One region of the Bacillus sp. TL12 genome, then DNA from elsewhere that is predicted to be linked to it. Evidence: a T-box and tRNA genes for the amino acid it is inferred to sense, from the RefSeq annotation. Region 1 holds a T-box; the other holds one or more tRNA genes.

Region 1 (16,031 bases):
TAATGATAAAATGGATGACTTTGTTGAAACCTTAGAAGAAAAAGGATTATTAGAAGAATCAGATGGAGCACAAGTTGTTAATTTAGAAAAAGAAGATATGCCGCCATGTTTAATTAAAAAATCAGATGGAGCCACGCTTTATGCAACCCGCGATTTAACAGCGGCACTCTATCGTCAAAACACATATGAATTTGATAAAGCGCTATATGTAGTAGGCGCAGAACAAAGCTTGCACTTTACACAATTTTTCACCGTATTAAAGAAACTCGGTTATAACTGGGTAGATGGGATGGCACATGTACCATTTGGACTCATTTTAAAAGATGGTAAAAAAATGTCCACACGTAAGGGGAAAGTTGTATTACTTGAGGAAGTATTAGAAGAAGCGATTACGCTTGCAGAGCAAAATATCGAAGATAAGAACCCGAACTTAAAGCAAAAAGAAGAAGTTGCAAAACAAGTGGGTGTCGGGGCAGTCATTTTCCATGATTTGAAAAATGAACGTATGCACAATATTGAATTCTCTTTAGAAAAAATGCTGAAATTCGAAGGGGAAACAGGACCATATGTTCAATATACACATGCACGTGCTTGCTCCATTTTACGAAAAGAAAATGTTGAATTTGAAACAGAATCGTTTGCGCTAAACGATGATCATAGTTGGAGTACGATAAAATTATTAAATAGATTCTCTAAGGTCATTGAAACAGCCTTTTCTAAAAATGAACCTTCACATATTGCGAAGTATTTGTTAGATGTCGCACAAGCATTTAATAAATATTATGGAAATATTCGTATTTTAGAAAATAATGAAGAGAAGGAAAGTAGACTTGCACTTGTTTATGCAGTAACGATTGTGTTAAAAGAAGGATTGCGTTTACTTGGAATGGGTGCTCCGGAAGAGATGTAATTGAGTAGAATTTTATCTTACTATTTGTGGACAGTAAAACTCCGACCTCAAAATTCAGTAAGAAATAAGAAGTTAGGTGGGAAATAAACTGCTTGTAAAAGCCTGACTGGTAAAGGTTAATAATCAGTGGGGGTGAAGAAAACTTCCACTGATTAGAATTTCATTTTATATTATTTAAAATATATTCAAAAAAGATATATATTTTAAAATTAGTATTAAGCTTTACAAGTGAAAAAGGTCAAAAAGAAATCAAAAAAACTGAAAAATAAGAAAATATAAACTGAAAAATAGGGGGATTTTAATGATGAAAATGATATTATATAGCGATCAAATACAAGAAGATAGAAAATTGGATTATGAGCTTTTAAGGTTATTAAATAAAGAAAATCCTTCAATAGCATATCTTCGATCATCTTCAGATGAAACGGGAAAGTATTTTAACAGTGTAGTTAAATACTATAGAGATTTAGGAATTAGTAATGTAGAATATTTTGATTTAGATAAAGAATACGATGAAAGAAAGGTTAATAACATATTTAATTATGATGCAATACATCTTTCAGGTGGAAATACATTTCGCTTTTTAAATTCCCTAAGAAAAAGAAATTTATTGCATTCATTAAAATCTTATGCGGGAAATGGTGGGGTTTTAATTGGTGTTAGTGCAGGTAGTATAATAACAACTAAAAGTATTGATACAGCTCAATTTGTAGACGAGGATATTATAGGACTAGAGGATAGGAGCTCTTTAGGGTTTGTAGATTTTGATTTTATGCCTCATTGGAGCGAGGAGCAAAGTGAAAAATATTTAGAGTTATTAAAGGATTATTCCAAGCGGAAAAATAGGACAATTTATGCTTGTAAAGATGGTGATGGGATAGTTATTGATAAAGAAGATATTAAATTGATTGGAAATGTTATGAAAATCTAATTTGGTTTCAATTTATTAAATACATTTTGTCTAAATGAGCTTAATAGATTTCTAGCTACATTAAGAACTTATGAACATGAAAAAATGCTTTTATATCTAGAAAATATTTTTATCATCTGCTCAAAGAAGGGAATCGAATCAGTACTTTCAATATAAACACAAGGAGGCTGCTCGATTGAATGAGTATGAATGGGATAATAAGTTAGAGTATTTGAGAAATACAAGGGATCTATATTATAACGATGATTATATAAGCTTTTTGATAAATGCAGTTTGGAAAATCTCTAAACCGGTTCATATTGTTGACTTTGGTTGTGGATACGGCTATTTAGGTCTGAAACTATTGCCTTTGTTACCAAAAGGGTCTAGATATACAGGAATTGATAAGGGGAAAAAATTAATTAATGAAGCAAGAGAGTTGTTTCGAAGTCTTCCATATGAAGTGGAATTTATTGAGGCAGATGTTACTGAAATTGAATTAGAGACTAAGTATGATATAGCAGTTTGTCATGCTTTTTTATTACATATGGATAATCCAAAAAACATGTTGGGAAAAATGATAGATTCAGTGGTTGATGGAGGTAATATCATATGTTTTGAACCGCATTGGATTTCTAACATGTCTTCGTATTATTTGAATAATCAAGAGCAATCTGAAATAATCCAGCTTGGTGTTCTACAAAAATTGTTTGAAATAGATGCAAAACGAAATGGCAAAGATGGCAACATCGGGATTAAATTACCGACATATCTAAGTGAGTTAGGGATAGAAAATATTGAGTGTAGGGTTAGCGATAAAGTTAATTTTCTTAATACAAATGAGATACAAAGAGTTAAACAACAATTGTATCACTCACTTAAGGAAGAGGGGATTGGTAATACCCCTGCTGAAAAGGATGAGTTTATTGAACGTTTAATCAACCGAGGATTGACATACAATGAAGCGATAGCACAGTACGAGGCAGAAAGAAGATTCTCTAAAGAATTTACTGTAGAATCTTCTTTCGTCTATGCCCCAAGTATGAAAATTCCTTTTGGAATAGTGAAGAATAAGTCATATGAATGGTAGGCTGACAAATAAAGCAATGAGATAAGACTTCTAACTTCGTATACGTGTTAGAAGTCTTATTTTTCAGTTGGATAGTATTTTCTAAAAGTAAATATGTCAAAATCGTGTACGAATGCGAATAGATTCGATATTAATTTTGAAAACCTTGCTTAAACCATCTATCTCCTATGGAAAAACAGAGATAGTCTTGTTATGATAACAAGCATAGTCCTTTTTATAACTCAAATAGATAGAATTATGAGAAAAGTTCAAGAAAAGGATGCACACAAGGGAGGAACAACATGAAGCGTGTTGCTTGGTTTACTGATAGTACAACTGCAAGCTTTACAACAAGTGAAGATACTTTTGTTATACCTATTGAAATTGTTATTAATGGAACAGCCTATAAAGATTGTGAAGAAGGTGTTCGTGAACGTGTTTACGATGCATTAAAAGAAGGTGTAACCGTAACAACGTCACAACCTAATTTTGGAGAGATGGTTGCACTCTTCTCTAAATGTAAAGAAGAATATGAAGAAGGATTTGCGATCACAATTAGCGGGAAAGTAAGTGGAACTTATCAAAATATGATACTTGCAGCAGAAATGGCAGGATTTCCTTTAATCGTAATAGATAGTGAAACAACGAGTTATCCAATGGATGAAATTTTAACAAAAGCGCAAACGTTATACCGTGAGGGTATGACTTTACAAGATATACAAGAGACAATACAACATATGGAACGTAGTCCTTACTATGTATTTCCAAAAGATTTGAAAGGTCTATATGCAAGTGGACGTGTGAAGGGTGTGCAATTTATAATAGGTAGCCTACTAAGCGTAAACCTAATTCTAGAAGTACACCATGGTGAACTTATATTGAAAAAGAAAGTTCGTAAAATACAAAAATGTAAAGAATATATGCGAAGTGAACTTGAAAAAGAAATGCCGAAAGTAGTCCATGTTTTCCATGCGAATGATAAAGAAGGAGCAGAAGAATGGATTTCTGATTTCAGAGCAGCATTTCCTGAAATGAAGTTTTTAATTTACCCACTTCCTATATCTTTTGCTGTTCATGCAGGTGCTGGAACAATTGCGATTAGCTTTTCGAAAGGAAAAAACCGTGAATAATTCACGGTTTTTTTGATGCGCCAGTTATGTAAAGGGAAATAATTCAGTGAATAAGAGATGAAATGTTTTAGTAATAAGTATAGGATAAATTTGTATTCATATAACGAAAAACAAGCTATTCTTTTTATAGAATTATACAGAAAAGATGGTATTTTTATGGATCTATCAAATTCTGATAAGCTACAATTATTTTCTAAAGAATTAGAGCAACATATGTCACCATATAAAGGAGAATGGGAATTTGCAAAAAATAGAAAGAATATCAAATCGGGTTTTATACTTACCACCATATCAAGAAACGGATCGACCAATTTTAGCGGCAATTAAAGGGGCCAAAAAAACATTATTAATTGATGCTGGCAATTCATCTAAACATGCTAATTTATTTCTTAAACAATTAGAAGACGTACATATTAAAGGTGATTATCTTGTTCTCACTCACTCAGATTGGGATCATGTATTTGGCATGAGTGCAATGAATATACCAACGATAGCTCATTATAAAACTCACAAAAAAATTAAAAGGCTTCAGAATTTATCATGGGAAGACAAATTTTTAGATCAGCGTGTTAAAGAAGGTATAGAAATTCCATTTTGTGCGGAAGCAATAAAGAAAGAATTGGGTCATCAGAGAGAGGTGTTTCTTCCAATACCTGATATTACATTTGATAAGCAAATGTCTATTAATTTAGGGGAAGTAACAGCTGTAATTGAACATGTAGGTGGCGATCACGCTGATGATTGTATTGTTATTTATATTCCAGAAGAAAAAGCTCTTTTTCTTGGGGATTGCATGTACGCAAATCTCTACTCGAAAAAATGGAGTTATACCATTAAAAATACCTTGCAGCTAGTTAAGCAGCTTGAAAAATATGATGCAGACATTTTTTTCTTGTCTCATCATGATAAGCCCGTTTATAAAGAGGAATTCCAAATGAAAATTAATTTTTTAAAAGATACAGCATTTCTGACGGAAACATATAAGGGGAATGAAAAAGCCATTACCAAAGAGCTTGTAAAGAGGCTGCAAAGAAAATTAAATGCTGAAGAAATGGAAATAATCAATTTTTTTGCAAATGGATACCAGATAGAAAGATTTGAATAATGCACTCAGAAAAAAGTATGTTAAAAGGCCCAAGAATTTTTGTCTCTGGGCCTTTTAGTGTTGTAACTTTTCATGACTATAACCCAACATTATTTTTTCATTTTCCATAAAAACAAGCAAAGATAACAGAAAAGAAGAACACTAAATATGTAGAAAGCATTTGTTAACCCAAATAAATCTGATAAACTTCCGCTAAGCATAGGTCCGAAAAACATACCAATTGAGTAGGCTGTATTATAGATTGCAAAAAGTATTCCATATGCTTGAACTCCATTTTTGTCTGCGAGATATGTAAGTTCTGGTAAAGCTGGTGCTAGTAAGAGGCTAAAACTAATTCCAAGGATAGCAAGTACAAATATTTCAAGAGCGGTATGAGAAACAATCGCTGTAAATGGGAAACATAAAGTAGCCAAAGCTATGCCGAGTGCCATCGTTTGTTTTCTGCCAAGTTTAGTCGAAAGTGTGCCGATGATTGGAGCGGTAAAGCCATATGCGAGTGTTGGGACAGCGAATAATAGTCCAATTGTTCCTGGGCTAAGGTGCAAGATGTTTTGTAAGTAGAGAGGAAGAGTTGGTTCTAAAGCACTAGGCAAGGCAGCTCCTAGAATAATAATGCCCATGATAATAAATAAAGAATGCATCTTAAGAATAGATCGATAGCTAATTCGTTGGTCTGTGCTGGATATTGGTTCATCACGAAGCAAAGTGATTCGTAATATGCCATCAATGAAGGCAATAGTTGCAGCGATCATAAAGGGAAGATGATACCCGCCCCATTGATAAAGCGTCCCGCCAATTGTTGGACCAAGGAGCATTCCAGCTGCTTGGCCAGATAAGGATAGGTCCATAGCTTTTCCACGTTCTTGCAGAGGAAATACATCTGCAAGGAGTGCTAATCCAGCTGTCCATGTTGCTGCTGCAGAGATACCTTGTAGCATTCTTGCTAGTACGAGTAACCAAAAGCTATTTGCAAGCCCGAATAATATAGTTGCAGCTGCAAGTCCAAATAAGCCTAGAATCATAGGAAGGCGTCTTCCAACTTTATCAGAAACCACTCCTAAAATGGGAGTGGCGAGAAGTAGAGTAATCGCGTAACTACCGAATAAAAAACCAATCTCTGTTTGGGAAGCACCTAGGGTTTCTGCGTACCGTGGTAAAATTGGGACAATCATTCCGTAGATGAGCATATCTGTAAAGACAGCTACTGCTACAACCCATAATGAAGCTTTTTGTACGCGAGACATTTTTAATCTAGCCTCCATCATTTTTCCCCCGTGTTCTTCTTATTTTCTAATCGAGATAACATTTTTTCCATTTTTTCAATGAAACGTAGCTGCATTTCGCATTGTTCAAAAATATTTTCAAAAATCAGACTTACATGCTCCGGAATATCTATCATTTTTTCTTTAATAGATTGTCCAGCTTTCATATTTTCGTACATTTCTATAATTTTCTTTTTTTGTTCTTGTAAGGCGGATGAGATGTGTTCAAGAGAAACAGTATTTGCGTTGAAGAAAGTGAGTGCTGTATATAACTCTGTTGGGAAAGCAACTGAAGAATGCTGGAATGACTGAATCATGAGTGTATGAAACTCCTCTTTTCCAGCAGGCGTAATACTGTAAATTGCTTTGGAACGATTCCCTGTTTTTTCAACAGCATCAAGCTCTACTAATCCTTCTTTATCCATTTTTTTAAAAGCATGATAAATCGAAGCAGGAAAAACACCTGCCCAAGTATCAGTTTGTGCAGATTGCATAGCTTGCTGTAATTCATATCCAGACATAGGACCATATTGCATGAGTAAACCTAGCACCATTAATCGTGTCATATGTATAGCCTCCATTCCAATAGAAAAGATAGAATACTAAACGTTTAGTATTTATTTAAAATATATGTGGGAATATTTGTTTTGTCAATAAAAGGATGAGATTTGTTTTATCTCGCATAAACGGGCAGTAAGACTCTCACCTCAAAATCTAGTGAAAGCAAAGGCGTTTAGATCGGATACAAACCTCTCGGAAATTTTGATATATAATAATGATCAATTTAATAAAATGGTTGTATTTTATTAAATTAAATAAAATAGATGCAAAAATAGTTGTTTTTCTTATTTTTAAACAATAATTTAAACTATATCGTTTAGTATTGAGAATTATATAAGGTTTTTATTGAATACCTTATATATACTGTGTAAAATCTAAGAAAGCAGATAAGGATAATACTTCCAGAATTTGTGAGTGGGAAAGCCCACGAACTTTAGCCGTGGGAGTGGTCAACGATGCGTAATAAAAATAATTACTTGAGGTGAATGCATGTTAGAATTGAGGCGATTGGAGACATGTTTGAAAGAAAAACGATTTGTAGACGGATTACAAGATGTAAATAGTGAAATTTCTCATATAAAAGAAGTCAATAAATTCTCTTATTTGAAAGAATGGCTTTCTTCGATTTCATCCACTGAGGAATTTGATACACTGATCCGTCTCACTGACGAAGGGCTTATGCACCAATATAGTGCCTTTTTAATCCGCTATTCATATAAAAAATTTCCAAATATGAGAACGCTCTCTTTATATTGTGATGAGCTAATTGATGACCGAAAAATACTTGATGCTGAAAAATTATTAAAGGATGCCTTGGAAGATATAAAGGTAGATCAAATAGATTCTGATATTTTATCTAAAGCATATTTTACATTGGTAAGATGTCTTTTAGAAATGAAACGAAATGAAGAAGCATTCGAATATATGAAAAAAGCTGAGAGTTATAGTACACGTCCAGTTTTTGATAAATGGGGCTATTTTTATATACAAACAGGAGAATGGGAGAAAGCGGAAAATTCGCTTTTAGCTGGGATGGAACATAAGGAAAATGAAGAATTAGCGATCTATCTATTATCACAGCTGTATGCATATAAAGGCGAACAGAAACGAGCGTTACAACTGATTAACGATGCAATAGATCAGTTTCCACAAATACCGTATTTTTATTTTGAAAAGGTGAAACATTTACTAGATTTACAGCGTTATGAGGAAATGCTAATTGTAATAGATAAGATCAATCGGATATTGCCGTATCATTCGTATAAAGCCTATTTTACACATTTACGTGCAGAAGCGTTGTATAAAATGAATAAGATTCAGGATTTACTTGCTTTATTAAAAACGGAAGTATGTTTAAAAAAGTCGCTATATCATAATATGGAAAAATACCGGGCTGGAAAAAAAGTAAGATTACCATTAGTACCAATCGTACAAAAAGATAACTATTGTGTTCCAGCGAGCTTGGAGATGATGCTCCGCTTATGGGGAGAAAGGTGTACACAAGATGAAATTGCGAATCATATATTTGATGTAACAGGATCGAAGTTTTCAGATACGGTTACGTATTTAGAAAAAATGGGCTATGTTTGTCGTTATTTCAAGGGAAACGAAAAGAATTATAAAGCGTTACTTGACCGAAACATTCCAGTTTTATTAAGTATAGATATTGAACATGCATCCCACGTTCAAGTTCTTTCTGGATATGATGATCAGTTACAAGCTTTTTTTGCTCAAGATCCTAACTTTTTGGAACCACTTTTTATTGAATATGAGAAGCTGCAGGAAAGATATCGTTACACCGATGGCCTATCTATTGTATTTGTTCCTAAGGAGGAAAAGGAACAATTGTCATTTTTAGTAGAAGAGGAAGATGTATATTTCCGCAAGCTATTCTCTTTGACGGATCATTTAGAAGAACAGGATAAACAAGGAATTGAAAAATTAGTTTCATTTTTACAAGAGACAAGCGAAAATCCGTATACGTGGTTATACACAATCAAACATATGGATGTTGAAGTAAATCAGGAGTTTATTCTTTTTTGTGCTGAAAGGTTAATAGAAAAATATCCAGATTCAGACTTTGTTAAGCTTCATAGTGCACAATGCTTTATCCGTATACAAGATATGGAGCGGGCTAGTGATGTCTTACAAAGTGTCGAGAAAAAGAATAATCAAGCATTGTATCATTTTATACATGGACGCTATTCTTTAGAGAAAGAAGAGTATGAGGAAGCAATTTCTAGTTTTCGCTCATCGTTACAATTAGATGCTGATCAGCCAATCGCATGGAGTTTTCTAGCATTATCATATATGTATATCGATCAGTCTGAACAGGGCTTGAAAATGTCACAAATTGCACTAGGGCGTCATCCTGATCGGTTTGTTCTTGTAAACCATGGTTTGATCTTAATGGATTTAGAGCGCTATAAGGAAGCATACGAAGTGTTTAATGATTTATTGAAAGAATATAAGCGTGAAGCACATATATGGTATGAAAGAGCCAAATGTGCGCATCAAATGGAGAAATTACATTTAGCAATCAAAGGACTTCGCACCGCAATTCAATTAGATAAAACAGTATCATATCCATATGTGAAACTCTCAGAAATATATGAATTAGATTTAGATGATAAAAAGGGTGCAGAAGAAATTTTATTGCAGGGTATCGAAAATTGTGAAGAAGCAACGTCATTATATGTTCGATTAGGAGATTTACATTTTCAAAATGATGAATTTGAAGAAGCTGAAAAGATATATAAACGTGCTTTAGAAGAGAATAATAGAGATGTTTATTCTCATTTTGGTTTGATTCAAATTTATATGGCAAAAGGACAGTATGGTGATGCAAAGCGGTATATTTTTAGTATGGAACAGCAATTTGAACAAAATGATGAGTTTCTTATGAATGCAGGAATGGTACTGTGGGATGCTGAAATTGAATTAGGAGCTAATGAAGAACAATTAAAGATAGCGTTGTCTAAGTTAGAGAAGGGTATCCGATGTTTGAAAAATAATATAGCAAATATGTTAGAGGAATATGTAAATAGAGTTGAAGGAACGGTATTTATACAACGTGGGATCGCGTTTTTAAGAAAACTAGGAAAAGAAAGACCAGATATAACCGAGTATGATTGTTATGCTGGTATTTTATATGAATCTCTTGGACAATATGATCAAGCGATGAAACGATACCATCAGGCAATAAAGTTCAGAAAGAGTACGCTTCCGTATTATCGTATTGGTGAATCCCTTATGGCATTAGGAGAATTGGAATCGGCAAAAAATGCGTATGAGACTTGTTTAGAAATGGATTCAACTTTTATTGGAGTGCACGTAAAGCTAGCGGAAATATATGAAAAAGAAGAAAATCGTCTAAAAGAACAATATCATATGTTTCAGGCAATGCTGCAAGAGCCGATGATCGTAAATATGGAGTATTTAGCAGAGCTTTCAGTAAAAAATTGTCTTCATAAAGAGCTTTTATCTGAGTTAGATAAATTAGATGGTAAAGTAGATGAAATGTGGCGTTTAGATGCCCTTGCATATGTATATGGTGCCATGAAAGAGAGGGAGAAAGAACAAGAGCTAGTGGAAGAAGCTTTACAAATAGATGAGGAACATGTAGAAGTACGATATCACTATGCAAAAGTACTTGTTAAAAAAAGGGATTCAGAAGCGATTCCATTTGTTACAAGTTTAATAAGACAAGACATTGAAAATGAGCGTGTATTTGAAGTGTACGTTCAAGCGATGGAACAACAGCGGAAAGTATCTCAAATACGAGATTCTCTTCATTTGTTGCCCGTTAAGAAAAAAGAAAGAAGCACAGCATTTATGTATGCTGCATCTGTACTTGCTGAGAGATTGACTGCGCAACAACAAAATGAAGAACCGAAGAAATCAATTTTTACAAGAGCATTTTATCGAATGAAAAACCGTGCGAAAGAAATCTCGTTTATTACAACTGTAATTGATTTATTTGAAATCTCTTTAAAATTAAATGCTAGAAATAGTATAGCAGCGCAGCGTTTAGCGATGTTTTATGAAAACGGAAATATGATTAAAGAAGCGATAGATGTATTACAAACATCATTAGAAAACATTTGGGATGTTAGCACGGTAAGGCAACTTGTAAATCTTCTCATCGAACACGGTGATGAAGATGAAGAGATGTTAAGAGATGCTCTTGAATTCATAAAACAGATGATTAGAGAAGAGCCCAATGATTATAACACTCTGTTATTACATTCCAATGTTCTGTTCATGTTAGGGGAAGAGAAACAGGCAGAAAAGATCTGCTTACAATTAATTGAAAGAATGCCTTTTGTGAGCCGAACATTTCTTGCTTTAGCGGAAATCTATCAAAGTGAAGCAAGATTTGAAGATTCTATTTCGATGTTAGAAGAGGGAGTCTTGCATCATCCAAAAGATCGTGCAATGTTTCTCGCCTTAGCAGCGTCTTATCACCAGATTGGAAAAACAGAAAAGGCAGAAGAGCTAACAAATTATATATTATCTTTCGATTCTTCGGATTTGTTAGTTCGATACAATAGAGCATGCTATTTAGCTGTTTTAAATAGAAATGATGAGGCGAAAGCAGAACTTGAAACAGTTCTTCATGAAGATGAAACTGGATTTTTTGCAGAACTTGTGGAAGATGATGAAGATTTAGTGGAAGTATGGGAAACGATAAAGTAATAGAAATCTTTTATGATGTATAAGATTCGAAATTTAGGATGAAAATGAAAATATATTTTTGAATTGATTGACAATTATCTGTTTCATGGAATAAAATAACTGTTAATAAAAGTATACAAATCTGAAGACGAGAAAGAGTAAAATATCGTACTGTTCTCCAGAGAGCCGGCACTATGCTGAAAGCCGGTGTACAGACTTTATTTAAAAATCATCTCCGAGGAGCCGTGGCTGAATAAAGTAAGCTCGGACGGATGTCTACCGTTACAAAGAACGCGTATGTTAGTACGTTGCTAAGTGCTATTGGTGAAGATGCTAATAGAATTAGGGTGGTAACGCGGGTAAACCCGTCCCTACTTATAGGGACGGGTTTTTTGTGTGCTTTTACAAAATTTCAAAGGAGTGATTGTAAATGGAGAAGGTAGATGTAAAAGAATCAGCTGTAGGGAGAGAAACACGTATTCGCAAGCAGTGGAACAAGCAGAATATCTTTGAGCAATCCATTCGAAATCGTGAAGGTGCACAATCTTTCGTTTTTTATGAAGGGCCACCAACTGCAAATGGATTGCCGCACGTAGGGCATGCGCTTGGACGGACAATTAAAGATTTAGTAGCAAGATATAAAACGATGACTGGATATAAAGTACTTCGAAAAGCTGGATGGGATACACATGGATTACCGGTAGAATTAGGAGTTGAAAAACAGCTTGGTATCTCTGGTAAACATGAGATTGAAGAATACGGAATTGAACCATTTATTCAAAAATGTAGGGAAAGTGTATTTACGTATGAGAAGCAGTGGCGTGAATTTACTGAGAGCATCGGATATTGGGTCGATATGGATGCCCCGTATGTAACGTTGGAGAATCATTATATCGAAAGTGTATGGAATATTCTTGGAACAATTCATGAAAAAGGGCTGCTATATAAAGGACATCGAGTTTCGCCGTATTGCCCAAGTTGCCAAACATCACTAAGTTCGCATGAAGTGGCGCAAGGATATAAAACAGTAAAAGATTTAAGTGCGACTGTGAAATTTAAAGTGTTAAATAGTGAAAATGAATATTTTCTTGGATGGACAACAACTCCGTGGACGTTGCCTGCCAATGTAGCACTTGCTGTACATCCAGATATGGAATATGTGAAAGCAGAGAAAGATGGAACTGTTTATATTGTCGCAAAAGAGCGTGCAAATGATGTATTAAAACATGGCTATCAAGTATTATCTACTCATAAAGGAGAAGAATTAGTAGGTACTTCATACGTAGCACCATTTCCTATGGATGAAGTTACGAATGGATACCGTGTTATTTCAGCAGACTTTGTTACAGGAGATAGCGGAACGGGACTTGTTCATATCGCACCAGCTTATGGAGAAGATGATTATAAAGTGGTGCAAAATCAAGGATTATCTTTTCTGCATGTTGTAGATGAGCAAGGGAAGTATACGGACGCTGTTCCGTTTTTACAAGGTAAGTTTGTGAAAGAATGTGATGTTGATATTGTTCGTTATTTAGCTGGAGAAGGATTGCTATACCATAAAGAGAAATATGAACATAGTTATCCGCATTGCTGGCGCTGTGATTCACCACTCTTGTATTATGCTGGAGAAAGCTGGTTCATTCGGACAACTGAGATTAAAGAGACTTTCTTACAGAATAATGATGCAGTCACATGGTATCCAGATCATATGAAACACGGGCGATTCGGGAAATTTTTAGAGAATATGGTGGACTGGAATATTAGCCGAAAACGATACTGGGGAACACCGTTAAATGTATGGGAATGTGAAAACTGTGATTATCAATTCGCACCGAAGAGTATCGATGAATTAAGAAAGCATAGCGTAGGGCAGACAGATGAAAATTTAGAGCTTCATAAACCGTATGTAGATGAAGTGAAAGTATGCTGTGAAATATGCGGCAATTCAATGACTCGTACGCCAGAAGTAATCGATGTATGGTTTGATAGCGGTTCAATGCCATTTGCACAATATCATTATCCGTTTGAAAATAAAGAGCTTTTTGAGGAGCAATTTCCAGCTGATGTAATCGCTGAAGGTGTTGATCAAACGCGTGGTTGGTTTTATAGCTTATTAGCAGTAGCGGCTTTATATACTGGAAAAGTACCATACAAACGTGTGTTATCCCTTGGACATGTGCTAGATGAACAAGGACAGAAAATGTCTAAAAGTAAAGGGAATGCATTGGATCCAGTAGAGTTAGTTGAAAAGTTTGGTGCAGATGCATTAAGATGGGCACTTCTCGTTGATAGTGCACCGTGGAATGCAAAGCGTTTTTCAGAAAGAACAGTGCAAGAAGCGAAATCAAAACTTGTAGATACACTTGTGAATGTATATAGCTTTTATGTTTTATACGCAAATTTAGATGAATATGATCCAAAAGGGAAGTACGAGGTTAAGAGAACAAAACTAGATGAGTGGGTACTATCACGTCTTCACAGTACAACGAAAAAAGTAAGAAACGCATTAGAAGAGTATCAATTTACAAATGCAGCTCGTGAAATTGCGGCTCTTGTAGATGAGGTCAGTAACTGGTATGTAAGACGTTCTCGCAATCGTTTTTGGGAATCTAGCATGAATCCTGAAAAGGCTGCGGCATATGAAACACTTCATGAAGTGCTTGTAACAATTAGTAAATTACTGGCTCCGTTTACTCCATTTGTAGCGGAAGATATTCATCTTAACTTAGAAGGAAGTAGCGTTCATTTAGCGGATTATCCAGTAGTAGATGAAATGATTATTCAAACAAAACTAGAACAAGAAATGGATGCTGTTTTACAAGTTGTCGAGCTTGGACGGAGTAACCGAAATCAACATGCATTAAAAGTAAAACAGCCATTAGCTGAACTTGTACTACTCGAGCATCATGAGCAGAAAGTGGACTGGGGATCTTATCGTGATATTGTAATGGATGAACTGAATGTAAAAGCATTTCATGTAGAATTAGATGAAACAAAGTATACATCATATCAATTAAAGCTGAATTTTAAGACGGCAGGACCGAAATTTGGGAAGAACGTCAATGCTGTAAATCAATGGCTGAAACAATTATCACAAGAAGAAGTACAAAATTTTGTTGTAGATGAAAGAGCAACGCATAAGCTTGTCTCAGGAGAACAGGTTATAGTAACACTTGAAGATGTATTCGTAGAACAAGTACCAAAAGCAGGATTTTCTAATACAACAAATGGACAATATACAGTCATGTTAGATACAAACGTAACAAATGAATTGTTACAAGAAGGAGTAGCACGAGAGTTTATCCGAGCTGTTCAAGAGTATCGAAAACAGTTGAATTTACCAGTTAATTTGCGAGTAGATGTAATTCTTGATACAGAAGATGAATTACAGAGAACATTAACAAAACATAAAGAATTGTTCGAGGAAAACTTGTTAGTAAAGCAATTTACATTTCAAGGACTAACACAAGATGATGATGAGATTTCTTTAGGTGAGAAAAAGATTCGAATCAGATTAAGTTCGGCTAGCTAATTCACAAAAAGTAGTATGTGATAGAAAGTGGAATTGCAAAATCCTGTATGAATCATACAGGATTTTGTTCTTATATTATTTGTTTCCTAAGTAATGACGTGGTTTTTGTATTACGATTGATTATGGAAACAACTAAATATCATAAATCTCTAAATACTCATAGTGATTTATATCTTTCGAAAGTATTTATTACTTTCATGCACAAATATTGAGAAAATATTACTTTATCTATTATCATGGAAAAGAGAAAGGTAATATAATCAACCTTATAGAATTACTCGTACATTCAAAATTTATTAAAGAGAGTGGAGAGTGATTCGAATGTTGAAAAAAAGAGTAGTGGCAATTGCTACGGCAATACCGTTAGTACTAGGGACAGTATCGACTGCTTCTGCGGTAGAAGAGAAACAAGTAAAAATAGATAGGTATTCTCCTCAGGAAAAAGCAGCCGAATATTTAAAAGCAAATGCCGCGCAATATTCATTAAAGCCAGATCTATCAGACATACAATATATCTCAACAACGGATACACAAGTAGCTTCCTATGTTAGATTTCAACAAGTAGTAAATGGTGCTCCTGTATTTTCAAGACAAATAACCGTGACTCTTAATGGAAAAGGTCAAGGATTACTTGCAGTTTCTGATTATCAGCCTGTTCAGATTGTGAAAGAAATAAAGCAAAAGATTAGTGAAAAAGATGCAGAACAAAAATCAAAGGCATATGTTGGTGGAGAAAGTGAACAAAATCTATGGGCTCCAACAATGAATGAATTTGGGTATGTTATTGAAGATGGAATTGCTATTCCAGTATATCGAGTTGTAGTCCACTCCAATCAGCCATTTGGTGCGTGGGAAACATTTATTGATGCTGAGAG
Region 2 (18,122 bases), on a different contig from region 1:
GCTGTGAGTAACGATTACAATTCTTGTAATTTATTTTACAGAATTGTCTTTTGATTTGCAAATGCTCATTTTTCGATTTTTCGATTAATTTCGTTTATTCTATACAAAAATATATGTAGAAAAACAAAAAATATGATGAGAAGCGTTGATATTTATCAAAATAATATGCGATAAAAGAGAGATAATCAATAAACTGAATTTATGGAATATTTTTAACAACTGATAGTTTTGTCTTTTCTGATAGAGCGTTTTCAAGTACAATGGAAATAACTGAATCATCTAACTATTAGGGGCGTAGAGGGGGGAAAGAAGTATGAAACGTAATCCATTGATTCCGTTTGCACTCATTGCTGTAATAGGGATTGTTATTATGTTTGTATTTTCGTTTGAGGGGTTATATAAATCTAAAGAGCTGGCCGATGCGAAAAATGGGGGGAAACCAGCGCAAACGGCATCGAAACCAGAAGATATTGTGAAGCAGAGTTGTGCGAGCTGTCATGGTGATCAGTTGCAAGGTGCAGTAGGGCCTAGCTTACAAAAGGTTGGTGGAAAACTTTCTAAAGATGAAATTAAAGAAGTAATTGTAAAAGGGAAAGGGAATATGCCGCCAAATTTAATTCCAGCTGATCAAGCTTCTAAAGTAGCCGATTGGTTAGCTAAGAAAAAATAGGGTGAACCTTTAATCTGTGAGAATTGTATGATTCGCATGTAGTGGAATACGACCAAAAAACAAGTTCTTTGCTTATTGGCGGAGAGCTTGTTTTTTCTTTTATCCTAAAATCAGATGAAATAAATAAATTGTTTTGTTTCTTTACTTGCAACAAGGACTGTAAATTCATTATCATGGAGACAGACTGACAAGAGAAGGAGCAATGGGAATAAATGAATGAAGTGAAGCTTTCAAAAAGATTAGAAGAAGTAGTGCGGGAAATTCCGGTAGGATCTACAGTTGCAGACATTGGCTCTGACCATGCGTACTTACCGTGCTATACAATTATAAATCATATTGCTACAAAGGCAGTAGCAGGAGAAGTGGTAGATGGACCATTTCGTTCTGCGCAGGCTACAGTAGCAGAAAGTGGCTTGCAAGAAAAGGTAGATGTTCGAAAAGGGAATGGGTTAGCTGTCATTACACCAGGAGAGGTTGATGTGATTACGATTGCTGGTATGGGTGGCGCGTTAATTCGTGATATTTTAGAGAACGGAAAAGAAAAACTAAATGGTGTAAAGCGTTTAATTTTACAACCGAATATTGCCGCGCATCATATTCGTGAATGGTTCATTGAAAATGGTTGGGAGCTTATTCATGAAAAAATTATAAAAGAAGACGGCAAAATTTATGAGATTTTAGTTGGAGAAAAAGGAAATCCTTTAGCACCTTACTCTGAAAATAAACAAGCTGAGCTATTTATTGGACCGTTTTTGATGAAAGAAAAGAATGATGCTTTTATTGAGAAATGGGAAGGTGAATCAAAAAACTTTCAAAATATCTTGAAGCAACTAGAACGTGCAGCAAATTCGGAAGACACAAAAGCGAAACGGGATGAAGTAGCAGAGAAAATGAAAATGATAGGAGAGGTTTTATCATGAGTAAAATTCCAAATGGGCATGAGATAATTTCTTTATTTGAAAGTATGTATCCAAAGCATCTTGCGATGGAAGGTGACAAGATTGGCTTGCAGATTGGGGCATTAAATAAGCCGGTTCAGCATGTATTGATCGCATTAGATGTTACAGAAGCAGTTGTAGAAGAGGCGATTCAAATAGGAGCGAATGTAATCATTGCTCATCATCCTCTTATTTTTAATCCATTAAAAGCGATTCATACAGATAAGGCTTATGGGCGAATTATTGAAACTTGTATCAAAAACGATATCGCTGTTTATGCGGCACATACAAATGTCGATGTAGCAAAAGGTGGAGTAAATGATTTACTTGCTGACGCGTTAGGATTACAAAATACAGAAGTACTTGTTCCGACATACTCGGAAGAAATGAAAAAGATTGTTGTATTTGTACCCGTAACGCATGCTGAAGAAGTTCGGAAAGCACTTGGGGATGTTGGAGCAGGTTATATCGGTAACTATAGCCATTGTACGTTTAATAGCGAAGGGATAGGTACATTTATGCCTGGAAAGGGGACGAACCCTCATATAGGCGAAACTGGGCAGTTAGAGCGTGTAGAAGAGGTAAGGATTGAAACGATTATTCCAGCTTCACTAGAGCGAAAAGTCGTAAAAGCCATGTTAATAGCTCATCCATATGAGGAAGTTGCTTATGATGTGTATCCACTTGATAATAAGGGAGAAACGTTAGGGCTTGGTAAGATTGGATATTTGCAAGAAGAAATGACATTAGGTCAGTTTGCTGATCATGTGAAATCTGCATTAGATGTACAAGGCGCACGAGTTGTTGGGGATTTAGACGATAAAGTGCGGAAAGTAGCAGTGCTTGGCGGTGATGGGAATAAATATATTACGCAAGCGAAATTTAAAGGAGCAGATGCATATGTAACAGGTGATATGTATTATCATGTTGCACACGATGCAATGATGCTCGGATTAAATATTGTTGACCCAGGACATAATGTGGAAAAAGTAATGAAACATGGTGTACAAAAGCAGTTGCAACAAAAAGTGGATGAGAAAAAATTTGCTGTGCAAATTCATGCTTCAAGGTTACATACAGATCCGTTTACTTTTGTATAAAGTGAAACTTTAATCAGTGGGGGGGTTCCTCATCCTTCACTGATTCTCAGTCCTCACCAATCGGGCCTTTACGGGTAGTTTATCTCCCACCTAACTTCTTTAGAAAAGCGGAAGCGGCTCATTCAGAATCGCAGGACGTTGGAGCACACGACAGAGAGGCGCTTTTTGCCTCGTCCGAGGGGGCGAAACGACCGGAGATTCTAGCCGCTAGAGCTGGACATTGCTTGCACCGAATTTTGAGGTGGGAGTATTACTGCACGTTAGTGCGGGATAAACAGTGTAATAAAAAATCCGTTGCTAGCGAATTAGCAACGGATTTTTTTATTGTTGTTTTTTTGCCTTTACACGCGGCAAGATTTTTTGAAGTGGTACGTTTCGTTTACGTTCCCAAGTTGCTGGGTTCATCGGATCATACTGTTCTAAAAAGGCAATTACTTCTTTTGTAATCGGTGTTGGTGTAGATGCTCCTGCAGTAACAGCGACGTTTTCGATACCTTGTAGCCACTCTAATTGAATTTCGCTTACATCTGCAACGCGGTATGCCTTTGTACCAGCAATCTCTTGTGATACTTGAGCTAAACGGTTTGAGTTATTACTTTTAGGATCACCAACAACAATCGTTAAATCAGCCACATCAGCCTGTTTAGCAACGGCTTCTTGACGAACTTGTGTTGCTAAGCAAATTTCTTTATGAAATTCAGCTGTTGGGAATTTTTTCTGAATGTCTTCCATCAGGTGCTGAACGTCCCATTGGCTCATTGTTGTTTGATTTGTAACTAAAATTTTCTCTGTTGGGATTTCTAGTGTTTCCAAATCATTTGCCCTTTCAATAAGATGGACGATATCAGGTGCGATACCAACAGCACCTTCTGGTTCCGGATGCCCCTTTTTACCAATATAAATCACATGGTATCCTTCCGCTTTTTTTGCTTCAATGAGGTCATGTGTTTTCGTAACGTCTGGACATGTTGCATCGATTGTCGTTAATCCTTTTTCTATTGCACGTTTTTTAACTTCTGGAGAAACTCCATGTGCTGTGAAAATAACGGTACCAGAATCAATTTTGTCTAAAATCTCTAATCGACTTGGACCATCTAATGTAATAATGCCGTCTTCTTCGAAAGCATCTGTTACATGTTTGTTATGAACAATCATACCTAAAATATAAATTGGTCTCGGTAACGTTTTATCTAGTGCGGCATTGCGTGCAATGACCATCGCATCAACAACACCGTAGCAATAACCACGAGGGGAAATTTTAACAATTTTCATGTGAGTAATCCTCTCCTTCTAAACAAGGAATCCTTTTTGTACATAGTCTTTTTTATTATAAAGGAGGAGTGGACAGAAAACAAAGGATTGTTAGACATATAGTTTCGGTTTTGGTGCCATACGCGGGATATCCTCTTTCGGAAGGTCTTGTTCAATAACGGGTTCTAAAATTATTTTCTTCTTTATTTTCTTTGTTGAAAGTGATGAAGGTGCAGCGATTACTTCCGTCTCTTCTGTTGATTCTTCAGCAGCACCTTTTCCGGAAGTGAGAATTTTTACGATACTTGGTATGCTACGCACAATGGGTCCGTACTGCTGGACGACAGGTCCTACAGATTGAGCGACTTGAGCAACCTTTTCAATATTATTTAACATGCCAGTAGGATTGGAGATTAGATTGGAAAAGAAGCTACCAATACCACTGCTAGCGCTAGGTGTCACCGGTGCTGAGCCACGTATTTCATTATGGTCATTCATTTGAGGCGATATCATTTGTTGTGGTGGCTGTATATAGGGCTGCTGATGTTGATGCATCATCGGTCGTCCCTCCATTTGTCGATAGGGAGGAACCATCTGCATAAAGGCATGAGTCGGATCTTGCTTTTGGAATAGTTTAGCGAGAAATCCTTTCTTTTTTTGCATCATAGGCGGTAAATTAGGTATGGGATATGGGGTGTATGGTTGTTGCTGTCTTGCATACATTTGCCCCATAGGGGGTTTCGGATACATAATAGAAACCCTCCTTTCTTCAGTTAGGTATATACACATACAATATGCAATGAAAAGGAATAAGGTTAGTTTTTGAAGTGAAAACCTAAACTAAAGATGGATTTTACTATTAGATTTCGATATAATGTAGACTTGACTGATTTGTGCGCGCAGTAGAAATTTTAGAAAGAAGGTGTAACTTATGACACTACAAACATTTACGCAGTATAATTTTCAACCATTTTTAATAGATGCAGTTCGTGAACTACGCTTTTCGGAGCCGACAGAAATTCAACAGAAAATTTTTCCAGTTGTAAAAAAAGGTGTGAGTGTAATTGGACAGTCTCAAACCGGTTCTGGGAAAACACATGCATACTTACTTCCAACTTTAAACAGAATTGATGCAAAACGTGAAGAAGTACAACTTGTTATTACAGCGCCTACTCGTGAGTTAGCACAACAAATTTATCAAGAGATTGTGAAGTTAACAAAGTTTTGTGCGGAAGATCAAATGATTACAGCACGTTGTTTAATTGGCGGAACGGACAAACAACGCTCTATTGAAAAGCTGAAAAAGCAACCTCATGTCGTTGTTGGAACACCGGGGCGCATTAAAGATTTAGTAGAAGAACAAGCGCTATTTGTTCATACAGCATCTACTATTATTGTCGATGAGGCAGATTTAATGCTTGATATGGGATTTATTCAAGATGTGGATAAAATTGCAGCACGCATGCCAAAAAACTTGCAAATGCTTGTTTTCTCTGCAACGATCCCTCAAAAATTAAAGCCGTTTATGAAGAAGTACATGGAGAATCCAGAGCATATTCATATTAATCCGAAACAAGTTGCGGCAGGAAATATTGAGCATTATTTAGTACCTTCTAGACATCGCAATAAGATCGAATTAGTAAAAAATATGTTACTTCAATTTAAGCCATATTTAGCAATCGTCTTTACAAATACGAAAAAAATGGCAGATGAAGTGGCGAATGGATTAGCAGAGCGTGGATTGAAAGTTGGACGAATCCATGGTGATTTAACTCCGCGTGATCGTAAAAAAATGATGAAGCAAATTCGTGATTTAGAATTTCAATATATTGTGGCGACAGACTTAGCGGCACGTGGTATTGATATCGAAGGAATAAGCCATGTAATTAACTATGAAATCCCTTCGGATTTAGATTTCTTCGTTCACCGCGTTGGAAGAACAGCACGTGCTGGTTATTCTGGTATCGCAGTGACAATTTATGATCCAGCAAACGAAGAAGCGTTAGATAGCTTAGAAAAACAACGTAATATTACATTCAAACATGTAGATTTACGTGGAGACGAATGGGCAGATTTAGGTGAGCGTCGTCGTCGTAAAAGTCGTAAAAAACCAAATGATGAATTAGATATTATGGCAACAAAAGTTGTTAAAAAGCCGAAAAAGGTTAAGCCAGGTTATAAGAAAAAACTTGCCACTGAACGTGAAAAAGTGAAGAGAAAATATAGCAATAAGAAAAGATAAGGGGGAGATCCCTTATCTTTTTTTATCTCCTCATGTTGAAAGAGTAATGAGCTTATTGTTGTATATATCCATCTTGATTTTCCAACATATAAGTCGCTGCTATGAAAACAAAAGAAGCTCTCCACTCGCTTTCTCCCTTTGTTCTTACTTGATATGGGGGCAAAAAGGGAACTGACCGCTTCTATCCATGGCCGGACGCTCTCTTCCGACCTGAAAAGAATGGTTTTTACCCGGTTTTTCAATTTGTGTTTGTATATATTCTTTTAGGAACAAACAATTCACTACATATTTCTACAAATTATGCTATCATTATAGCTATTGTATATTGAAGAGGTGATTATATGTTAAAGATTGGATCTCATGTTTCTATGAGTGGTAAGAAGATGTTATTAGCAGCGAGTGAAGAGGCTGTTTCATATGGTGCGACAACGTTTATGATTTATACAGGTGCACCGCAAAATACGAGAAGAAAACCAATTGAAGAGTTAAATATAGAAGCTGGACGAAAACATATGGAACTGAATGGTATTGAGGAAATTATCGTCCATGCGCCTTATATTATTAATGTTGGGAATACGACAAAACCTGAAACATTTCAACTAGGTGTGGATTTCCTTCGTATGGAAATTGAAAGAACGTCAGCGTTAGGGGTAGCGAAGCAAATTGTACTTCACCCAGGTGCTCACGTTGGGGCAGGAGCTGAAGCTGGTATCCAGCAAATCATTAAAGGGCTAAATGAAGTGTTGACGCCAGAACAGACAGTAAACATTGCACTAGAAACGATGGCTGGAAAAGGAACAGAGTGCGGACGTAGTTTTGACGAAATTGCAAAAATTATTGATGGCGTAAAATATAACGAAAAATTATCTGTATGCTTTGACACATGTCATACACATGATGCAGGTTATGATATTGTGAATGATTTTGATGGTGTATTAAACGAATTTGATAAAATTGTTGGGATTGATCGTTTGCAAGTGTTGCATATTAATGATAGTAAAAATGTACGTGGAGCCGGAAAAGACCGTCACGAAAATATTGGTTTTGGCCATATTGGGTACAAAGCGTTACATCATATTGTGCACCATCCGCAATTACAGCATGTACCAAAAATTCTTGAAACACCTTATGTGGGCGAGGATAAGAAAGATAAAAAACCACCATATAAATTTGAAATTGAAATGTTAAAGAGTGGTTCATTTGATGAAGGTCTTCTTGAGAAGATTAAAGAACAATAAGGAGGGGAATTCCCCTCCTTATTTTAATAGTTTCTGAAATAATGTATTTATTTGTTGAGCAGTAGATGGAGAGGTTACTTTTGCGATTTTTTTTAAAAGTTCTAGTCTTTCTCCTGTATCGTAAATATTGACATTTTTTCCTTTTAGTAAAGGGACAATTTGCTCAGCTTGTTCAGTTGTAATAGGAACTTCATATTCTTTACTATATTTCAATAATTCTTTTGTGGTCATATGATTTAATTTTTTATTTACAATATGTTTGATAAGGTTCACGATATAATCCTCCTTCAGGCGTTCTTATATCGAAATATATGTGTGCGGTGCTTGTATATATTCGTATACCAGGTGTTTTTTTCCATGATGAAAAGAGGAGTATGTTATAATAAAAGAACAAAATTATATAGAGAATATAAGGAGGGCTTATGGAGAAGAAACAACATCGAAAAGAAAGTGTTATCCATCTATTGTATCGTTTGGTGATGATTGTCTTTGGAGCGGCATGTGCGGCGGTAGCAATTGAACTGTTTTTAATGCCGAACAAAATTATTGATGGTGGAATTATTGGTGTCTCCCTCATACTAGATTATCTTACTCCTAACATTTGGTGGTTGAGTTTTTCTACTTTGGTTGTTATCCTCAATATCCCGTTTATGTATTCTGGTTATAAACAAATCGGGAAAACATTCATGTTATCTTCTGCTTTTGGAATTGTGGCTTTAGCGTTTATTGAGTCAACATTACATACCTTTAAACCATTTACGACAGAGCCTATTTTAGCAACAGTTTTTGGTGGTCTTATTTTAGGGCTTGGTGTAGGGCTTGTTATTCGTCATGGTGGTTCATTGGATGGTACAGAAATTATGGGGATTTTATTAACAAAGAAATTACCGTTTTCTGTCGGTGAATTCGTGATGTTTGTAAATCTATTTATTTTTGCTTGGGCAGCATTTGTATTTGGTGTCGAGCAAGCGATGTATTCTGTTATGACATACTATATTGCTTTTAAAACGATTGATACGGTTATTCAAGGGTTGGATGAAACAAAAGCAGTATTAATTGTATCAGATCAATATGAAGAAGTATCAAATGCAATTTTACACCGCCTCGGTCGTGGGACAACGAAACTTGTTGCTAAAGGTGGTTATACAGATAAAGAAAAAGAGGTAATTTATGCAGTCGTTACACGTCTTGAAGTAACGAAATTAAAATCAATTGTCCATGAAATTGATGAAAACGCCTTTGTTACAATTATGAATACGCAAGAAACAAATGGTGGTAAATTTAAATCAGCTATTCATTAAAAGTATATGTTTAAAAAGAAGATAAAGAGAGGCGATCAATTCTGATGCGCGAAGAGTTGTGGTAGCTATCTTGGTCGTGATTTTTGAATATCCTTAAAAAGCAGAGAGATTTTCTCTGCTTTTTGTTATAATAATAAGGTTGCTTTAAATAAAGAATATATTTTAGGCAGATTGGTTTACAACTATAATAAGCTATACTATAATTTATATAGAAGTAAATCGGAATCATTCTGAATTAAAATAGGTGAGATACTATGAAAAATATGTTAGAAATAGAAGGATTGACATTTCGGTATGAAGATCGAAATGTGTTAGAAAATATTAATTTGCAAGTTCCTAAGGGGGCTTTTTTAGGTTTGGTTGGGCCAAATGGGTCTGGTAAATCGACCTTATTAAAGTGTATATTAGGTGTTTTGAAGCCGAAGAAAGGAAGTATTCGGTTATTTGATATTGATAGTAAGAAATTTAAAGAGTGGAATAAAATTGGTTATGTTTCACAAAAGGCTAACAGTTTTAATTCTGGTTTTCCAGCGACTGTCTTTGAAGTTGTTTCAATGGGACTTGTTTCAAAAAAGGGCCTATTTCGTTTCTTGAAGAAAGAGGATAAAGAAAAGGTTACAAAGGCAATTGCAGATGTAGGAATGAGCGAATTTCAAAATCGTAATATAGGAGAGCTTTCCGGTGGACAACAGCAACGTGTATTTATTGCACGTGCACTTGTAAGTAACCCGGAATTATTGATTTTGGACGAGCCTACAGTTGGGATTGATGTAAAGAGTGTGGAGAGCTTTTATGAGATACTAGAAGATTTAAATAAAAAACTAGGGATCACATTGATTTTGGTTACACATGATATGGGAGCTGTAACAGAGAAGGTGACGCATGTTGCATGTTTAAATCAGCATTTACATTTCCATGGAAATGTTGAGAAATTCCGAGAGTTAGAAGATGCGGAAATGTCGATTTTATATGGACATCATGTTCATCGTTTAGAGCATGACCATGAGCATCACGGGAGGATATAATGATACAGGATTTTTTACAATATGACTTTTTGCGTAATTCTTTATACGCTGGTATTTTAATAGGGCTTGTTGCGCCGTTAATCGGTGTGTTTGTTGTTATTCGCCGTTTGTCACTAATTGCAGATGCTTTAAGCCATGTGACATTATCAGGAATTGCCGCAAGTTTGTTACTTGAAAAAACGATTTTTACTGGTGGATTTTTAAATCCGTTATATATGGGGATGATTTTTTCAATGGGCGGGGCGCTATTGATTGAAAAGTTGCGTACTGTATATAAACATTACCAAGAGTTGGCGATTCCGATTATTCTCTCAGCAGGAATGGGAATAGGGGTTATCTTCATTTCGCTTGCTAATGGATTTAATACGGATTTATTTAGTTATTTATTTGGTAGCGTGAGCGCTGTAACGAGTACGGATTTAATTCTTATTGGTATTGTAGCAATCGTCGTTATTGCAACAATTATTTTATTATATAAAGAGTTATTTTTATTATCATTTGACGAAGAATATGCTGTATCAACAGGGCTTCGTACAAAATGGATTCACTTTATTTTCATTATTTTAGTGGCGCTTGTCATTGCGATATCTATGCGTGTTGTTGGGGTTCTTCTCGTGTCATCTTTAATGACATTACCAGTTGCAGCAAGTATCCGCATTGCAAAAGGATTTAAACAAACGATTTTCTTTTCCATTTTATTTGGTGAAATTTCCGTGATAGGTGGGCTGTTCGCTTCTTATCAGCTTGATTTAGCTCCAGGTGGTACAATTGTTATGCTAGCGGTTCTTATTTTAATCGGTGCAATCTTATGGAAGAAGAAAAAAACTGCATAAAGTAGGGATAGTTATGAATCTGACAGAAGCTTTACGCCTTATGAAAGAAAAAGGCTATAAACACACTGGAAAAAGGGAAGAAATGTTACGTTTATTTGCAGCCCATAATCGATATTTAACTGCAAAAGATGTTTTAGAGCATATGAAGGATGATTATCCAGGATTAAGTTTTGATACCATCTATCGTAATTTAACCGTATTTGCTGAAATTGGTGTTTTGGAGCAAACTGAATTAAATGGAGAAAAGCATTTTCGTTTTACATGCTCTATTATGGAACATCATCATCACTTTATTTGTTTGGATTGTGGTGGTACAAAAGAAATTACTTCCTGTCCAATGGATTTTATGAATAAAGATTTTAAGGGATATGAAGTAACAGGACATAAGTTTGAAATATATGGGCGTTGCCCAAAATGTGTAAAGTAAAAGCTCGCCAGTTATGAAACTGACGAGCTTTTTATTATTTTTGCTCTTGTTTTTCTTTTTCTTGATTTGCAGCCATTTCAGCAGCAATTACATCAATTTCTTTTTTCAGTTCTTCTACCATTGTTTCTTCCGGTACTTTACGAACGACTTTTCCTTTACGGAATAATAAACCTTCTCCGCGTGCACCAGCAATACCGATATCGGCTTCACGAGCTTCACCAGGACCGTTTACAGCGCAGCCAAGTACGGCAACTTTGATTGGTACTTTCAGCGTAGAGATATATTCTTCTACTTCATTTGCAATACTGATAAGGTCAATTTCAATACGACCGCATGTTGGACAAGAAATAAGTGTTGCAGCGTTCGATGCAAGACCGAATGATTTTAACAATTCACGAGCCACTTTTACTTCCTCAACTGGATCAGCACTTAATGAAATACGAAGTGTATTTCCGATACCTTTACTTAAAATAGCACCAAGACCGGCAGCACTTTTTACTGTTCCGGCGAATAGTGTTCCGGATTCTGTGATACCTAAGTGCAGTGGATAATTAAAAGCACGAGCTGCTTTTTCATATGCTTCAATTGCTAAATTAACATCAGAGGCTTTCATTGATACGATAATATCATGGAAATCTAAGTCCTCTAAAATTTTAATATGATGAAGAGCACTTTCAACCATACCATCTGCAGTAGGGTATCCATACTTTTCTAAAATATGACGTTCTAATGAACCAGCATTTACACCAATACGAATTGGAATACCGCGTTCTTTCGCAGCGTTTACAACAGCTTCTACTTTATGACGACGCCCGATGTTGCCTGGGTTGATACGTACTTTATCAATGCCACCTTCAATTGCTTTTAATGCAAGGCGATAATCGAAGTGAATATCAGCAACAAGTGGGATGTTAATTTGTTTTTTAATATCAGCAATTGCGTTTGCTGCACGTTCGTCTGGAACAGCAACGCGGACGATTTGACAACCCGCTTCTTCTAAACGTTTGATTTCAGCAACAGTTGCTTCCACATCATGTGTTTTTGTAGTTGTCATACTTTGTATAATTAATTCATTATTACCGCCAATTGTTAAATTACCGACTTTAACAGGACGTGTTTTTGTACGATGAGTCATTTCATTCACGAATAGATCGCTCTCCTTATAAAAGAAGTTTCTTATTTTGTGTTTCATATCAAATATAGTATATGTGATATGAAGCAATAGAAACCTATATGCTCGGTTTCACTTTTACTATTGTATCAGCGCCTTTATGTAATTGACAAGGATTAAGTGATTGCTCATTGATATAACGGAAATTTGTAAGATTTTCCGATCTGTATTTTTGTTGCAGACGTATCTTTATTTAACTGTTTAAAATCACCGATGACCTTTTCAATAGAAGGAATTTTTTTCTTATTAATCGCTTCTGTAATCGATAAAACGGTATCTCCTGTTTTTACTTCAATTGCTTTATACTGTACATCTGTTTCTTTTTTTGCTTTTGTATCAACATTTTCTTTTTTTACAGTTTGGGCAGCTGTTGTTTTTTTGTATGAACTTAACATTGGTAAAGTACCAATTTTAATATCGTAATAAAACACGTAACCGAGAACAAGCACAAGTAAGAGTGCACCAAGTCTCTTCATATTCCTCACTCCTTTGTTAGGAAATATATGCTTGTCCAAAAAAAAAATGCCAAAATGGCATTTTTTATAGTTCGTGTTTTTCTTTAGGTTTTGGTATTTCTTTAATTGTTAAATACAGCACGATTAAAATGATGGCAGTGTACAGATAGAATGTTCCTGGCACATTTATGTTTAATGCATTCATAATCATAAAGAAAATAGTTGGAATCGTATAGCTGTAAGCTGTTAATGTCCAAACTTGTTTGTAAGATACTTTTCGCTGACCAACCATTGCTGAACCGATAAAGGCTAAAATAGTTGTGCCTAAGAACGAAATGAATAATTGGAACAGGTAGATGGCTATTCCAACACCAAACATGAGAAATGGATAGACATTATCAATGGCTGATACAATGCCTTGGATATCCTTTTTCTCAAATGTCCCATTACCGAAGTCGCTGTAAGATTGACTTTGTGTTTGATTGTTATTCATAGATACAACTTTATCTTTTAAAACGAATACACCTTGTTTATTTGCATACGCATTCGTATCTGTTGCATTAGGATCAAATACAAAAACAAAATTTCCATCTTCTTTTATAATAGGTTCTTTGACGTCAGCGTGAAGTTCACCATTCTCAATTTTAAAATCGGGGAGATCTTTTTCAATGGATTGATGTACAGAAGAAACAACATCTTGTACGAAGTTTCCGAATATGAAAGTTTTAGGGATCGTTGCGATGAAACACAATAACATGACGTATAGAATTGTTTTTCCCATTTTTTGAAAACGAAAAAGGGCCATATCCTTTGGCGAATATAAACTTTTTATTAGTTGTGTAAAGATGGACATCTATTCACTTCCTTTGCTATATGTATGATAGATTGATGCATAAAGTCATTGTAACGTACGCATCTAGTGAATCACAAGCTATATCGTATGAAATAAGGTTAATGTTCTGGTAGTTGGACTGTATAGAGGATTTATTACTTATAAATTTAGGTGGGGAGAGCATCCGTCTGAAGCGATTAAATCTTTTTCCTGCCCTGTGCGAAATGAAAACAAAGGGAGGAAATGAGTGTAGGCTATTTTTTGTTCTGCGTAGCAGAAAGGTAAAAATATAATTGACACTTTTCTTTTTTATATGGTAAATTTATCTTACATTTCTTAATTGATATATCTTACAGTTTTCAGCTTTTATGAATGTTCTTTGGAGATTTGGTGGTGAATCTGAATTTTAATCACCGCTATATACATAATTTTGGACCCTTAGCTCAGCTGGTTAGAGCAGACGGCTCATAACCGTCCGGTCGTAGGTTCGAGTCCTACAGGGTCCATATCCATTTCATATGTTTATCATGTAGACGAAAAGCTTCCTTGTAGAAGGGAGCTTTTTTTTACGAAATATATGAGCATTTTGTTTGAAAAGAAATGGGAATTTTGCTACGTTAGTGATAGCAAGACAATGTGATTTAATTTGTTTTCACCCTATGGCAATTAGGGTAAAATGAAGTTGTATGCTAAATTATTTTGGCAATACATAAAATGGGAGGAATGTAACAATGGCAAAACATGAATTACCAAATTTACCTTATGCGTATGATGCTTTAGAACCTCATTTTGATAAAGAAACAATGAACATCCATCATACAAAACACCACAACACTTACGTAACAAACTTAAATGCTGCGTTAGAAGGTCATGCAGAACTAGCTGACAAAAGTGTTGAAGAATTAGTTGCAAACTTAAATGAAGTACCAGAAGCAATTCGTACTGCAGTACGTAACAATGGTGGCGGACATGTGAACCACACTTTCTTCTGGACAATTCTATCTCCAAATGGTGGTGGACAACCAGTAGGTGAACTTGCAGCTGCAATTGAAGCGAAATTCGGTAGCTTTGATGCATTCAAAGAAGAGTTCGCAAAAGCTGGTGCAACTCGCTTCGGTTCTGGTTGGGCTTGGTTAGTAGTAAACAATGGTGAGCTAGAAGTAACAAGCACTCCAAACCAGGATTCTCCTTTAACAGAAGGTAAAACTCCAGTTATCGGTTTAGACGTTTGGGAACATGCGTACTACTTGCATTACCAAAACCGTCGTCCTGACTACATCGGTGCATTCTGGAACGTTGTAGACTGGAACGCGGCTGAAAAACGTTACCAAGAAGCTAAGTAATATCGCTTATTCCGTTTTATTTAAGTCGATATTGAAGAAGCTAGGGGAATATTCTCCTAGCTTTTTTGTATGCTTTCTTTTACATAATTGCGTCGGTCTTTGGAAGACTAGAACATGAAGTAAAGGAGAGTTATGTATGAAGTGGAAACATGTAATTGGCGATGTCGAGGTGAATCGTGATTTAGTATTGTTACTTGTTATGGGGGGATTATATACGCTCGCGATTTCTTTATCCAACACGTTTGTTAACATTTATTTATGGAAACAAACACAAAATTATGTGAACCTTGGAGTGTATAATTTAGCAAGCGTTGTATTGCAGCCATTAACATTTCTTTTTGCAGGGAAATTGGCAAAGCGGATAGATCGTGCTATTTTACTGCGAATTGGTGTAGGAACATTAGCGACTTTTTTTGTTGTTGTTTTACTCGCAGGAACACGTGCTTCACATTATATTCTATTACTTGGTGGTCTTCTAGGAATTGGATATGGTTTTTATTGGCTGGCATTTAATTTGTTGACGTTTGAAATTACAGAGCCTGAAACACGTGACTTTTTTAACGGTTTTCTCGGTTTGTTAACATCTTTCTCTGGAATGATTGGGCCAATAGCAGCTGGGTATACGATTTCGCGTATGGAGAAGTGGACTGGGTATACGATTATCTTTTTTCTTTCATTAACTTTATTTGCAATTGCTGTTGTCATAAGTTTCTTTTTATCGAAAAGAGAATGTGAAGGACGCTATGAAATTGTTCAAGTTTTGAAAGAACGTAAGATCGATAAAAACTGGGGAAGGATTACACGCGCACATTTTTTTCAAGGATTGAGAGAAGGAACGTTTGTTTTTGTTATTTCTGTATACGTCTATTTAGCATCAGGAAGTGAATTTGGGCTAGGGAAATATAGTTTAGTCAATTCAGCTGTATCTTTTATATGCTACTATTTGGTTGCGCGTATATTAAGAAAGGAATGGAGAAAAAAAGCGATTTTACTTGGTGGGATTATTTTGTATGTCGTCGTATTTTTAGTTATTTTTCACGTTACATATGTAAAATTACTCATTTATGCAGCATGTATCGCTATTGCTTACCCAATTTTACTCGTTCCATATGGTTCTATGACATATGATGTAATTGGAAGAGCAAAGCAAGCCAGAGAGTGGCGTGTTGAGTATATTGTTGTACGAGAGCTATGGCTGAACAGCGGGAGAATATGTTCTGTTTTAAGTTTCTTATGTGCAGTATCATTTTTTCCACCAGAAAAAAGCTTACCTGTTTTATTATGTATTCTTGGAGCTGGACATTTACTTATTTATTTTGCTGTTAGAAATGTCAAATATGGAGAAGGGAATCCAAATAAAACAAGGATTCCAGCACCTGAAACAACACAAAATCATACCGAACGAGAAGGTTAACTTCTTCCGGGTTTTATGCTAGAATAAAAAGACATGTAAAACAGCAGTGAGGACACCTGTAACTAGGTGTCCCTTTCCTATTACATAGCTGTTGGTAGAGGGGGTTCGTATGAGTAAAAAGAAGAAAAAAAAGAAGACCCACGTTCCGTTCCGGCTTAACGTGTTGTTTTTTTGTGTGTTTTTAATGTTTTCAGCAATCATTGTGAAGCTTGGAATGGTACAAATTGTACATGGTGAAGATTATAAAAATGAGGTTGAAAAAAAGGAAAACTCAACAGTAAGCAATCCGGTTCCACGCGGGAAAATTTTTGACAGATATGGTCGAGCTGTTGTGGATAATAACCCGGTTCGTACAATTACGTTTACAAGAATGAAGGGTTCAACTTCAGAAGAACGTTTAGAGACGGCGAAAAAATTGGCAAAGCTAATTGAAGTATCGCCAGATAAATTAACAGAACGTGATAAAAAAGATTATTGGCTTTCGTTACATGAAGAGGAAGCGAAAGAAAAGATTACAAAGAAAGACCAAGCAGAATTTAAAGCAAAGAAAATTGATGATAAAGAAATTGCAGAGCGTCAGCGTAATCGTGTGACAGAGGCGGAAATCAATCAATTAACAGCGGAAGATTTAGAAATACTTGCAATTAAGAGTAAGATGGACGGCGGATATGCAATGACGCCGCAAATCATAAAAAAAGATGTAACACCAGAAGAATATGCAATCATTAGTGAAAACTTAGCGTTGTTACCAGGTATCGATACGACAGTTGATTGGGATCGTAAATACACTTATGATGATATGTTCCGCAGTGTACTTGGTGGTGTGACAAGCTCAGATGAAGGGTTACCAAGGGAACGATTAGATTATTTCCTTGTTCGAGATTATAATCGTAACGACCGCGTTGGTAAAAGTTATATTGAACAGCAATATGAGGATACACTTCACGGTACAAAAGCAGAAGTGAGAAATATTACAGATAAAGACGGAAATATTTTAGAAACGATAAATGTATCCAAAGGGCAACGAGGCAACGACCTGAATTTAACAATTGATATGGAACTGCAAAAACGTGTAGAAGAAATTCTTACAAAGAGTTTAAAACAATATGCAGGATCAGAGCCACTTTTAGATAGAGCATTTGTTGTGATGATGAATCCGAAAAATGGTGAAGTTTTATCTATGGCTGGGAAACAAATCGTAGAGGAAAATGGAACGAAAGAGATAAAAGACTACGCACTAGGAACGATGACAAGTGCATATCCGATGGGTTCAACCGTGAAAGGTGCTACGATACTAACGGGATATCAAACAGGCGCAATTCAGCCTGGGACAACATTATTGGATGAGCCGATTAAATTGAAAGGTACACCAGTAAAAGCTTCTTGGAAAACGATGGGTTATATTAATGACCTCACTGCCTTAAAAATGTCTTCTAACGTATACATGTTTAAAACAGCTATGAATATTGCTGGAGTACCATATGTTCGAGGTGGTACATTAGATATTAAGAAAAAAGCATTCGATGAGATGCGTTATTATTTTGGACAGTTTGGACTTGGAGTGAAAACAGGAATTGATTTACCAAATGAAATATCCGGTCAGAGGGGATTAGGATCCCAACCAGGTTTCTTATTAGACTTATCGATTGGACAATATGATACGTATACACCGCTTCAACTTGCACAATATGTTTCAACAATTGCAAATGGTGGCTATCGTATGCAACCACAAATTGTAAAAGAAATTCGTCAACCGACATCTAAACCAGATGAAGTTGGAAAAGTGATTCAATCGATGGAACCGAAAGTGTTAAATCGTGTTGATATGCCTGAAGATCAAATCAAACGTGTTCAAGAAGGATTTAGACAAGTATTTAATGAG

What was found. The T-box of region 1 lies ahead of ileS (isoleucine--tRNA ligase). A T-box ahead of a tRNA ligase gene usually reads a tRNA of that ligase, here a tRNA-Ile.
Region 2: it has a tRNA-Ile gene. The T-box ahead of ileS (isoleucine--tRNA ligase) is inferred to sense a tRNA for this amino acid. The anticodon was not compared.

What each region holds. Positions count from the first base shown of each region.
Region 1 covers NZ_JAJJBY010000004.1:191,236-207,266, forward strand. The annotation lists gene argS (arginine--tRNA ligase) at 1-910, shown strand, start outside; gene LOK41_RS06040 (Type 1 glutamine amidotransferase-like domain-containing protein) at 1,215-1,841, shown strand; gene LOK41_RS06045 (methyltransferase domain-containing protein) at 2,017-2,910, shown strand; gene LOK41_RS06050 (DegV family protein) at 3,192-4,019, shown strand; gene LOK41_RS06055 (MBL fold metallo-hydrolase) at 4,261-5,124, shown strand; gene LOK41_RS06060 (MFS transporter) at 5,214-6,386, opposite strand; gene LOK41_RS06065 (PadR family transcriptional regulator) at 6,386-6,952, opposite strand; gene LOK41_RS06070 (bacteriocin-processing peptidase family protein) at 7,437-11,645, shown strand; T-box leader at 11,761-12,000, shown strand; gene ileS (isoleucine--tRNA ligase) at 12,055-15,156, shown strand; gene LOK41_RS06080 (M36 family metallopeptidase) at 15,478-16,031, shown strand, end outside.
Region 2 covers NZ_JAJJBY010000001.1:145,420-163,541, reverse strand. The annotation lists gene cccA (cytochrome c550) at 314-670, shown strand; gene LOK41_RS00930 (tRNA (adenine(22)-N(1))-methyltransferase) at 883-1,590, shown strand; gene LOK41_RS00925 (Nif3-like dinuclear metal center hexameric protein) at 1,587-2,708, shown strand; gene LOK41_RS00920 (4-hydroxy-3-methylbut-2-enyl diphosphate reductase) at 3,030-3,980, opposite strand; gene LOK41_RS00915 (YqfQ family protein) at 4,071-4,709, opposite strand; gene LOK41_RS00910 (DEAD/DEAH box helicase) at 4,891-6,201, shown strand; gene LOK41_RS00905 (deoxyribonuclease IV) at 6,543-7,439, shown strand; gene LOK41_RS00900 (DUF2624 domain-containing protein) at 7,458-7,712, opposite strand; gene LOK41_RS00895 (YitT family protein) at 7,862-8,740, shown strand; gene LOK41_RS00890 (metal ABC transporter ATP-binding protein) at 8,995-9,765, shown strand; gene LOK41_RS00885 (metal ABC transporter permease) at 9,765-10,598, shown strand; gene LOK41_RS00880 (Fur family transcriptional regulator) at 10,612-11,025, shown strand; gene ispG (flavodoxin-dependent (E)-4-hydroxy-3-methylbut-2-enyl-diphosphate synthase) at 11,060-12,160, opposite strand; gene LOK41_RS00870 (hypothetical protein) at 12,325-12,672, opposite strand; gene LOK41_RS00865 (DUF1189 domain-containing protein) at 12,737-13,504, opposite strand; tRNA gene LOK41_RS00860 (tRNA-Ile) at 13,916-13,989, shown strand; gene sodA (superoxide dismutase [Mn]) at 14,215-14,826, shown strand; gene LOK41_RS00850 (MFS transporter) at 14,963-16,240, shown strand; gene LOK41_RS00845 (peptidoglycan D,D-transpeptidase FtsI family protein) at 16,350-18,122, shown strand, end outside.